One region of the Streptomyces sp. NPDC048516 genome, then DNA from elsewhere that is predicted to be linked to it. Evidence: predicted binding sites of a transcription regulator. Region 1 holds the regulator's gene; the other holds the start of a gene.

What was found. Region 1 encodes HrcA, which represses chaperone genes, less so after heat shock. Its sites were predicted from a motif close to TTNGCACTCNGNNNNNCNGAGTGCNAA; they were not measured.
Region 2: the regulator HrcA is predicted to act here: its motif matches at 2,156-2,182, upstream of groES (co-chaperone GroES).

The regions. Positions count from the first base shown of each region.
Region 1 is NZ_JBICWS010000003.1:40,498-45,262, forward strand. It holds gene ACGFR7_RS07485 (nitronate monooxygenase) at 1-925, opposite strand, end outside; gene dnaJ (molecular chaperone DnaJ) at 1,023-2,159, opposite strand; gene hrcA (heat-inducible transcriptional repressor HrcA) at 2,160-3,176, opposite strand; gene ACGFR7_RS07500 (MBL fold metallo-hydrolase) at 3,371-4,105, shown strand; gene ACGFR7_RS07505 (DUF3097 domain-containing protein) at 4,203-4,765, shown strand, end outside.
Region 2 is NZ_JBICWS010000015.1:2,076-6,840, forward strand. It holds gene groL (chaperonin GroEL) at 1-1,563, opposite strand, end outside; gene groES (co-chaperone GroES) at 1,699-2,007, opposite strand; gene ACGFR7_RS26710 (FtsW/RodA/SpoVE family cell cycle protein) at 2,555-3,913, shown strand; gene ACGFR7_RS26715 (methyltransferase domain-containing protein) at 4,235-4,765, shown strand, end outside.

The DNA.
Region 1 (4,765 bases):
CCTTGCGCACCGTGGAGGTGAGGTAGTGGACGGCGGGGTAGGCGGCCGGGGCGTACGGGCCGTGCTCGCGCAAAAAGCGGTTCACCAGTCCGCGGGCGGGCCGCCCGGAGAACGCCCGGGTCAACTCCGTATGCGTGAACAGCGGGTTGGTCAGCGCCTGCTTGTGCAGCGGGTTGGCGCCCGATTCGGGGGTGGCCAGGAAGGCGGTGCCCAGCTGCGCCATGCTCGCCCCGGCGGCCAGCACCGACGCGATCTGCGCCCCGCGCATCAGCCCGCCCGCGGCGATCACCGGGATCTGCACGGCCTCACGGACCTGGCCGAGCAGTGCCAGCAGCCCCAGCCCCGAGCCGGTGCCGTCCGCATGCGGATCGTCCCGGTGGGTGCCCTGGTGGCCGCCGGCCTCCACGCCCTGCACGCACACCGCGTCGGCGCCCGACCACTGGGCGGCCTGCGCCTCGGCGGCGGTGGTGACCGTGACGACGGTGTACGTGCCGACCGCGGCGAAGGAGTCCAGGACGGCGCGCGAGGGGCAGCCGAAGGTGAAGGACACCACCGGCACCGGATCGTCCCGCAGGATCGCGAGCTTGGCCTCGTAGCCGTCGTCGATGGGCCCGTCGGTGTCACCGAGCTCGGTCTCGTACCAGGCGGCCTCGCCCGCGAGTTGCTCGCGGTAGACCTCGACGACGGAGCCGTCGGCCAGCGAGGGCTGCGGCATGAAGAGATTGACGCCGAAGGGCCGGTCGGTCAGCGACCGCAGCTGTTTGATCTCCTGGTACATGCCGTCGGCGGTTTTGTAGCCGGCGGCGAGGAAGCCGAGCCCGCCGGCGCCGCAGACGGCGGCGGCCAGCTCGGGTCCGGAGCCGCCTCCCGCCATCGGGGCCTGCACGATCGGATGGCGGCAGAGATCGGTCGGTGCGGTGGGCATGCGCACATCGTGTCACGCCCACCGCGCCGTTCTGAACCGGGGCCGAGGCCGCCGCGCCGCCGGGTGGAACGGCTGCGGCCCCCGGGCTCACCTGGGGCTATCGCCCGTTGAACGCATCTTTCAGACGCGAGAAGAGACCCTGCTGCCCCGGCTGGAACTGCCCCGTGGGCCGCTCCTCCCCGCGGAGCTTGGCCAGCCGCCGCAGCAGGTCCTCCTGGTCGGCGTCGAGCTTGGACGGCGTCATCACCTCGACGTGGACGATGAGATCGCCCCGGCCGCCGCCCCGCAGATGGGTCACACCGCGCTGGTGCAGCGGAATCGACTGGCCGGACTGGGTACCGGGCCGGACATCGATCTCCTCCACCCCGTCCAGCGTCTCCAGCGGGCACTTCGTGCCCAGCGCCGCCGCCGTCATCGGGATGGTGACCGTGCAGTGCAGATCGTCGCCGCGCCGCTGGAAGACCGGATGCGCCACCTCGTGGATCTCCACATAGAGATCACCGGCGGGGCCGCCACCGGGGCCGACCTCGCCCTCGCCCGCGAGCTGGATGCGGGTGCCGTTGTCGACACCGGCCGGGATCTTGACGGTGAGCGTGCGGCGCGAGCGGATCCGGCCGTCGCCGGCGCACTCGTGGCACGGCGTCGGCACGACCGTGCCGAAGCCCTGGCACTGCGGGCACGGCCTGGACGTCATGACCTGGCCGAGGAAGGACCGGGTGACCTGGGAGACCTCACCGCGGCCGCGGCACATGTCGCAGGTCTGCGCCGAGGTGCCGGGAGCCGCGCCCTCACCGCTGCAGGTCGTACAGACGACGGCGGTGTCGACCTGGATGTCCTTGGTGGTACCGAAGGCGGCTTCGTTGAGCTCGATGTCGAGCCGGATCATGGCGTCCTGGCCACGGCGGGTGCGCGAGCGCGGTCCGCGCTGCGACGCGGTGCCGAAGAAGGCGTCCATGATGTCGGAGAAGTTGCCGAAGCCCGCGCCGAAGCCGCCCGCGCCCTGGCCGCCGCCGGCCTGCGAGAGGGGGTCCCCGCCGAGGTCGTAGACCTGCTTCTTCTGCGGGTCCGACAGCACCTCGTAAGCGGCGTTGATCTCCTTGAACCGCTCCTGGGTCTTCGGATCCGGGTTCACGTCCGGGTGCAGCTCGCGCGCCAGCCGGCGGAAAGCCTTCTTGATCTGGTCCTGCGAGGCGTCGCGTCCGATGCCGAGGACCGAGTAGTAATCCGTGGCCACTTACGACTCCGCGAGGATTTGTCCGACGTAACGTGCCACTGCGCGTACCGCTCCCATCGTTCCGGGGTAGTCCATGCGGGTCGGTCCGACCACGCCGAGTTTGGCGACTGCCTCGTCGCCCGAACCGTAGCCGACCGTGACGACCGATGTGGACGCCAGGCCTTCGTGGGCATTCTCATGCCCGATGCGTACGGTCATGCCCGAGTCCTTGGCCTCCCCGAGCAGCTTGAGCATCACCACATGCTCCTCGAGGGCCTCCAGCACCGGCCGGATGGTCAGGGGGAAATCGTGCCCGAAGCGCGTGAGATTGGCGGTGCCGCCGATCATCAGCCGCTCTTCGGTCTCTTCCACCAGAGTTTCCAGCAACACCGACAGCACTGTCGAGACCGTGCCGCGGTCGTCCTGCTCGAAGGACTCCGGAAGATCCTGCACCAACTGCGGCACATCCGCGAACCGGCGGCCGACGACCCGGCTGTTGAGCCGGGCCCGCAGGTCCGCCAGGGAGGCTTCGCCGAACGGTGCCTGGCAGTCGATGAGCCGCTGCTCGACCCGGCCGGTGTCCGTGATCAGTACGAGCATCAGCCGGGCCGGAGCCAGGGCCAGCAGCTCGACATGCCGGACCGTGGACCGGGTCAGGGACGGATACTGCACGACGGCGACCTGCCGGGTCAGCTGCGCCAGCAGCCGGACCGTGCGGCCCACCACGTCGTCGAGGTCGACGGCGCCGTCCAGGAAATTCTGGATCGCCCGCCGCTCCGGGCTGGACAGCGGCTTGACGCCGGCCAGCTTGTCGACGAACAGGCGGTAGCCCTTGTCGGTCGGGATCCGCCCGGCGCTGGTGTGCGGCTGGGCGATGAACCCCTCGTCCTCCAGGGCCGCCATGTCGTTGCGGACGGTGGCCGGGGAGACCCCGAGCCGGTGGCGTTCGGTGAGCGCCTTGGAGCCGACCGGCTCCTCCGTCCCGACGTAGTCCTGGACGATGGCGCGCAGCACCTCCAGCCTGCGTTCACTGAGCATCCCGCGCACCTCCAGTCCGGCCGTCCGCCGCTTCGTCTTCCCTGGCACTCACACGGGCCGAGTGCCAGACCTTGAGCCAGTGTACGGCCGGGTAGCACGGGCGCGGCAAGGGCGGGCGCGCGGAGTACTCGCCCGATGACCGTGTTCGGCCGATCTGCCGGGCAACGCTATCGCGATGGCGCTAGCGTCTCGGTATGCACACTGCTTGGGAAGAGGCCGGTTGGGAACGACTCGGTGACGGTGTCGCCAGGCGCCGGATGCCGGGCTGGGACGAGACGATCGGAGTGATCGCGGGGAGTACCGGGGTCATGATCGTCGACACCGGCGCGACCCTGCGCGACGGCGCGGACCTGCGCCGGTCGATCCGCGGTGTGCTGGGCCGGGAAGTGACGCATATCGCGCTCACCCACCCCCACTTCGATCATGTGCTGGGCACGGCCGCCTTCGCGGGCGTCGAGGTGTTCGGGGCGGCCGGCCTGGGCGAGCTGCTGCGCCGCGGCAAGGACGAGCTGCGGCACGACGCGATCCGGCACGGCGTCGCGCGGGACGCCGCCGCGGAGGCCGCCGATCTGCTGGTCGCCCCGCACCACCATGTGCACGGCCAGCTGACCGTCGAGCTGGGCGACCGGCAGGTGCTGCTCGCCAACGTCGGCCCCGGGCACACCGCCCACGATCTGGCCGTCCTGGTACCGGGCCGGCGCGGGGAGGCGGAGATCGTCTTCTGCGGCGATCTGGTCGAGGAGTCGGGCGAACCCCAGGCGGGCCCCGACGCGCTGCCCCAGCAGTGGCCCGGCGCGCTGGACCGCCTGCTGGCCCTCGGCGGCGAGGACGCGCGGTACGTTCCCGGGCATGGCGCCGTGGTGGACGCCGGCTTCGTACGGGCCCAACGCGACGCCCTGGCCGCCCGTTTCGGCGTCGCCCCCTCCTGACCACCGCCCACTTCGGCGTCGCCCCCTCCTGACCACCGCCCACTTCGGCGTCGCCCCCTCCTGACCACCGCCCGCCCTCCCCGACGGAACAGGCCCCATGCAGAGCAAGCGCTACAGCCCCGACCTCACCCCCTCCTGGAAGAAGCAGCGGCCCGCTCCCGAGGTGCCCGCCGATCCCGATCTGGTCGTCGAGGAGGTCACCTCGGGCTTCTGCGGCGCCGTGATCCGCTGCGAGAAGACGGCGCAGGGCCCGACGGTCACCCTGGAGGACCGCTTCGGCAAGCACCGGGTCTTCCCCATGGAGCCGCGCGGCTTCCTCCTGGAGGGGCGGGTGGTCACCCTCGTACGCCCCCAGGACAGGCCGGCGGCCACCGCTCCGGCGCGTACGGCATCGGGATCACTCGCCGTGCCCGGCGCCCGCGCACGGGTCGCCCGCGCCGGGCGCATCTATGTGGAGGGCCGGCACGACGCCGAGCTGGTGGAGCGGGTGTGGGGCGACGACCTGCGCATCGAGGGCGTGGTCGTGGAGTACCTGGAGGGCATCGACGACCTGCCCGCGATCGTCCGCGGCTTCGCCCCCGGGCCGGACGCCCGTCTCGGCGTCCTCGTCGACCATCTCGTGCCCGGCTCGAAGGAGTCGCGGATCGCGGCCGGAGTGAC
Region 2 (4,765 bases), on a different contig from region 1:
GACCAGGGTCTCGGTCGTCAGCAGCAGCGAGGCGATCGACGCGGCGTTCTCCAGGGCGGAGCGGGTGACCTTCACCGGGTCGATGACGCCGGCCTTGACCAGGTCGCCGTACTCGCCGGTGGCGGCGTTGAAGCCGTTGCCCTTGTCCTGCTCGGCGACCTTCGCGGTGATGACGTAGCCCTCGAGGCCCGCGTTCTCCGCGATCCAGCGCAGCGGCTCGACGGCGGCGCGGCGGACGACGGCGACACCGGTGGCCTCGTCGCCCTCCTTGCCGAGGGAGCCCTCCAGCACCTTGGCGGCGTGGACCAGAGCGGAGCCACCACCGGAGACGATGCCCTCCTCGACCGCGGCGCGGGTCGCAGAGATGGCGTCCTCCAGACGGTGCTTCTTCTCCTTGAGCTCGACCTCGGTGGCCGCACCCACGCGGATGACGCAGACGCCACCGGCGAGCTTGGCCAGGCGCTCCTGGAGCTTCTCGCGGTCCCAGTCCGAGTCGGTGGACTCGATCTCGGCCTTGATCTGCGCGACGCGACCGGTGACGTCCTCGGACTTGCCGCCACCGTCGACGATGGTGGTGTCGTCCTTGGTGACGGTCACCCGGCGGGCGGTGCCGAGCACGTCCAGACCGGCCTGGTCGAGCTTGAGGCCGACCTCCTCGGCGATGACGGTCGCACCGGTGAGGGTGGCGATGTCGCCGAGCATGGCCTTGCGGCGGTCACCGAAGCCGGGGGCCTTGACGGCCACGGCGTTGAAGGTGCCACGGATCTTGTTGACGACCAGGGTCGACAGGGCCTCGCCCTCGACGTCCTCGGCGATGATCAGCAGCGGCTTGGAGGCACCGGCCTGGATGACCTTCTCCAGCAGCGGCAGCAGGTCCTGGATCGAGGAGATCTTGCCCTGGTGGATCAGGATGTACGGGTCCTCGAGGACGGCCTCCATCCGCTCCTGGTCGGTGACCATGTACGGCGACAGGTAGCCCTTGTCGAAGGCCATGCCCTCGGTGAAGTCCAGCTCCAGGCCGAAGGTGTTGGACTCCTCGACGGTGATGACACCGTCCTTGCCGACCTTGTCCATCGCCTCGGCGATGAGCTCGCCGACCTGCTTGTCCTGCGCGGACAGACCGGCCACGGCGGCGATGTCGGTCTTGTCGTCGATCGGACGGGCGGTCGCCAGGAGCTCGTCGGAGACGGCCTTGACGGCGGCGTCGATGCCCTTCTTCAGGGCGGCCGGGGAGGCGCCGGCGGCGACGTTGCGCAGACCCTCGCGGACCAGCGCCTGGGCCAGCACGGTGGCGGTGGTGGTGCCGTCACCCGCGATGTCGTTGGTCTTGGTCGCCACCTCCTTGACGAGCTGGGCACCCAGGTTCTCGTACGGGTCGTCGACCTCGACCTCACGCGCGATGGTGACACCGTCGTTGGTGATCGTGGGCGCGCCGAACTTCTTGTCGATGACGACGTTGCGGCCCTTGGGGCCGATCGTCACCTTGACCGTGTCGGCAAGCTTGTTGACGCCGCGCTCAAGGGCGCGACGGGCGTCCTCGTCGAACTTCAGGATCTTCGCCATGGGTTGCTTCAAGTCCTCTCATTGCGATCCTCGGCCACGACGTGGGGACCGCTGTCGCTCAAACGAACTGCGCCCCTGCCCCGGGTTGTTTAGACGCGGGAACCAGGGGCGCAGATCACGGCAAAACTGGGTGACTTACTTCTCGACGATCGCGAGCACGTCGCGAGCCGAGAGAACGAGGTAGTCCTCGTTGTTGTACTTCACCTCGGTGCCGCCGTACTTGCTGTAGAGCACGACGTCGCCGACGTTGACGTCGAGCTCGACGCGCTTGCCGTCCTCGACACGGCCCGGGCCCACGGCCAGGACGACGCCCTCCTGGGGCTTCTCCTTGGCGGTGTCCGGAATGACCAGGCCCGAGGCCGTGGTCTGCTCGGCGTCGAGCGGCTGGACCACAATGCGGTCCTCAAGCGGCTTGATGGCAACCTTGGAGCTGGTGGTCGTCACGATCCGACCTCCCCCTTCGGAGATCTCACGGGGTTAACTGTCTGAGGTGGCGACCAGGTCGATCCGTCGTCGCGGGTGCCGGACCTGCCCGTCGCTGTGTGTCTGGCACTCCCCACTGGAGAGTGCCAACGCCGAGACTATGACGCGGTTAGCACTCGGTCAAGCGGAGTGCCAGCGCGGCGGGGTGCGCTTGTCTCCGCTCGGGTTGACCGGCCGCCCCGGGCCGGGGCCGACGACAGGCCGCACCCCGCCGGGCCGGCGCCTGCCACGGCGGTATCAGGGCGGGATCGGGACGGAATCAGGACGGCGCCGGAGCGGGACGGAAGCCGGAGTACGGGCACGTTCCCATCGAATCGGACACACCTTCCCCTTCCCCCGCAACCGCGCCACCTGCTGCCTCGTCTATCTCCCTGACTGCCGGGCCGAGGAACCGGGCACATCCCGGCCGGCCCGCGGCCTCGACGATCAGTGGCGGAGGACACCCGTGCGTGGACAGACCAGCGTTCCCCGGGCGGCCCGGCAGCGGGAGAGCGACGCCGAACGCACCATGACGTTCGCCGCGCTGGCCCAGGCGCCGGACCGCCGGCGGACCGAGGCATGGCTGCTCGCCCTCGCCGTACTGATCGCGGACTTCGGGTACGCCTTCACCGGCCTGTCGATGACCGGCAGGCTGCCCGGCGGGCTGACCGGCTTCGCCGTCAGCATGTTCTTCGTGGCACTGGTCCCGCACCTGGTCCTGCGCCGCTTCGCGCCCCGCGCCGATCCACTGATCCTGCCGCTGGCGACGCTGCTGACCGGGCTCGGCCTGGTGCTGCTGCACCGCCTGGACGTCACCTATGCGCAGACGCCCCGGCTGAAGATCGCCGAGGCGGCGAGCGGGCAGCTGGTGTGGACGGTGATCGGGGTGGCGGTCTGTGTCGCGATCCTGCTGGTGCTGCGCGATCACCGCGTCCTGCAGCGCTACATCTATCTGACGATGGCGGTCGCGCTGGTGCTGCTGATGGCCCCGGCCTTCTTCGGCGCCGATATGTACGGCGCCAAGCGCTGGATCCTGCTCGGGCCGCTGTCGCTGCAGCCCGGCGAGTTCGTGAAGATCATGATCTCGGTGTTCTTCGCGGGCTATCTCACCGTCAACCGCGATGCCCTGGCACTGGCCGGACGCCGCGTCCTGGGCGTCCAACTGCCCCCGGGGCGGCAGCTCGCACCGATCTTCACCATCTGGGTGATCAGCCTGCTGGTGCTGGTCTTCGAACGGGACCTGGGCACCTCGCTGATCTTCTTCGGCGTCTTCGTGATCATGCTGTACATGGCGACCGAGCGCACCAGTTGGGTGCTCTGCGGCCTGGCCATGGCCGCGGTCGGCGCCACGGTCGTCGGCTCCACGGAACCGCACGTCAAGGGCCGGATCATGGCCTGGCTGCACCCGATGGACATCTTCCTGCCGGAGCAGCAGCGACCGCCGGGACTGATCTCCGACCAGGCCGCGCAGGCGCTGTTCAGCTTCGGCAGCGGCGGCATCTCGGGCAGCGGCCTCGGCCAGGGCCACCCGGAGCTGGTCGGCTTCGCCGGCAACAGCGACTTCATCCTCACCACCGTCGGCGAGGAGCTGGGGCTGGCCGGCGTGATGGTCGTGATCATGCTGTACGTCCTGCTCGCCCAGCGCGGCCTCCGCGTCGGGCTGACCGCCCGCGACCCGTTCGGCAAGCTGCTCGCGGTCGGGCTCTCCGGCGCTCTGCTGCTCCAGGTCTTCGTCGTCGCCGGCGGCGTCACCGGCCTGATCCCCCTCACCGGCAAGGCCCTCCCCTTCCTCGCCAAGGGCGGCTCGTCCCTCGTCGCGAACTGGGTGATGGTGGCCCTGCTCTTGCGGATCAGCGACCATGCGCAGCGCCGGCGTGAGCCGGCGTAGCCGACCCCACGTTCGCGTCTTCCCCGCCGGGCCGCTGCGCTTTGCCTCCGGCGCACATTTTTGGCTTTCCCGCCGTTGCTCCCCCACTGCTGTGATCGACGCCCGCCCCCGCCCACCTCACCTACTCACCCACGGGAGGGGACGGGCCCACAGCCCCGCGCAGCGGACCCGGCCCGCCGCAGGCGAAACAAGGAGAAACCCGCACGGCGGGAAGGCCAAAAGCGAGCCGAGGCAAAGCGCAGCGGACCGGCCCGCCGCCAGGCGAAAGCAAGAGAAACCCCCACGGCGGGAAAGCCGCAAACGTGGGACGACAATGGCACCGTGAACGACCTAGACGCTTTCGCCGCCCTGCTCGCCCCGGAGGGGCAATCGCTGCTGGCCGAGCTGCGGGACCACTCCCCGTCGGACGAGCTGGCGGCAGCCACCCGGCTACGCCGTGACCACCCCGCGGCACTGGTCTCGGCCGCGCTGGGCCAAGCCCGGCTACGGCAGCGCGCGGCGGCGAAGTTCGGGGCGGACGCGGGGCGGATGTACTTCACGCCGAACGGCGTGGAGCAGTCCACCCGCGCCACGGTCGCCGCGCACCGCGCGGCCCGGCTCGCCGCGCTGGGCGTCCGTACGCTGGCCGATCTGTGCTGCGGTATCGGCGGCGACGCGATCGCGCTGGCCCGGGCCGGTATCCGGGTGCTGGCCGTCGACCGCGACCCGCTGGCCTGCGCCGCGGCCCGGGCCAACGCCGAGGTGCTGGGGCTCGCGGAGCTGATCGAGGTGCGCTGCGCGGACGTGACGGAGGTGGACACCGCCGGGTATGACGCGGTGTTCGTGGATCCGGCGCGGCGCAGCAAAGCCAGG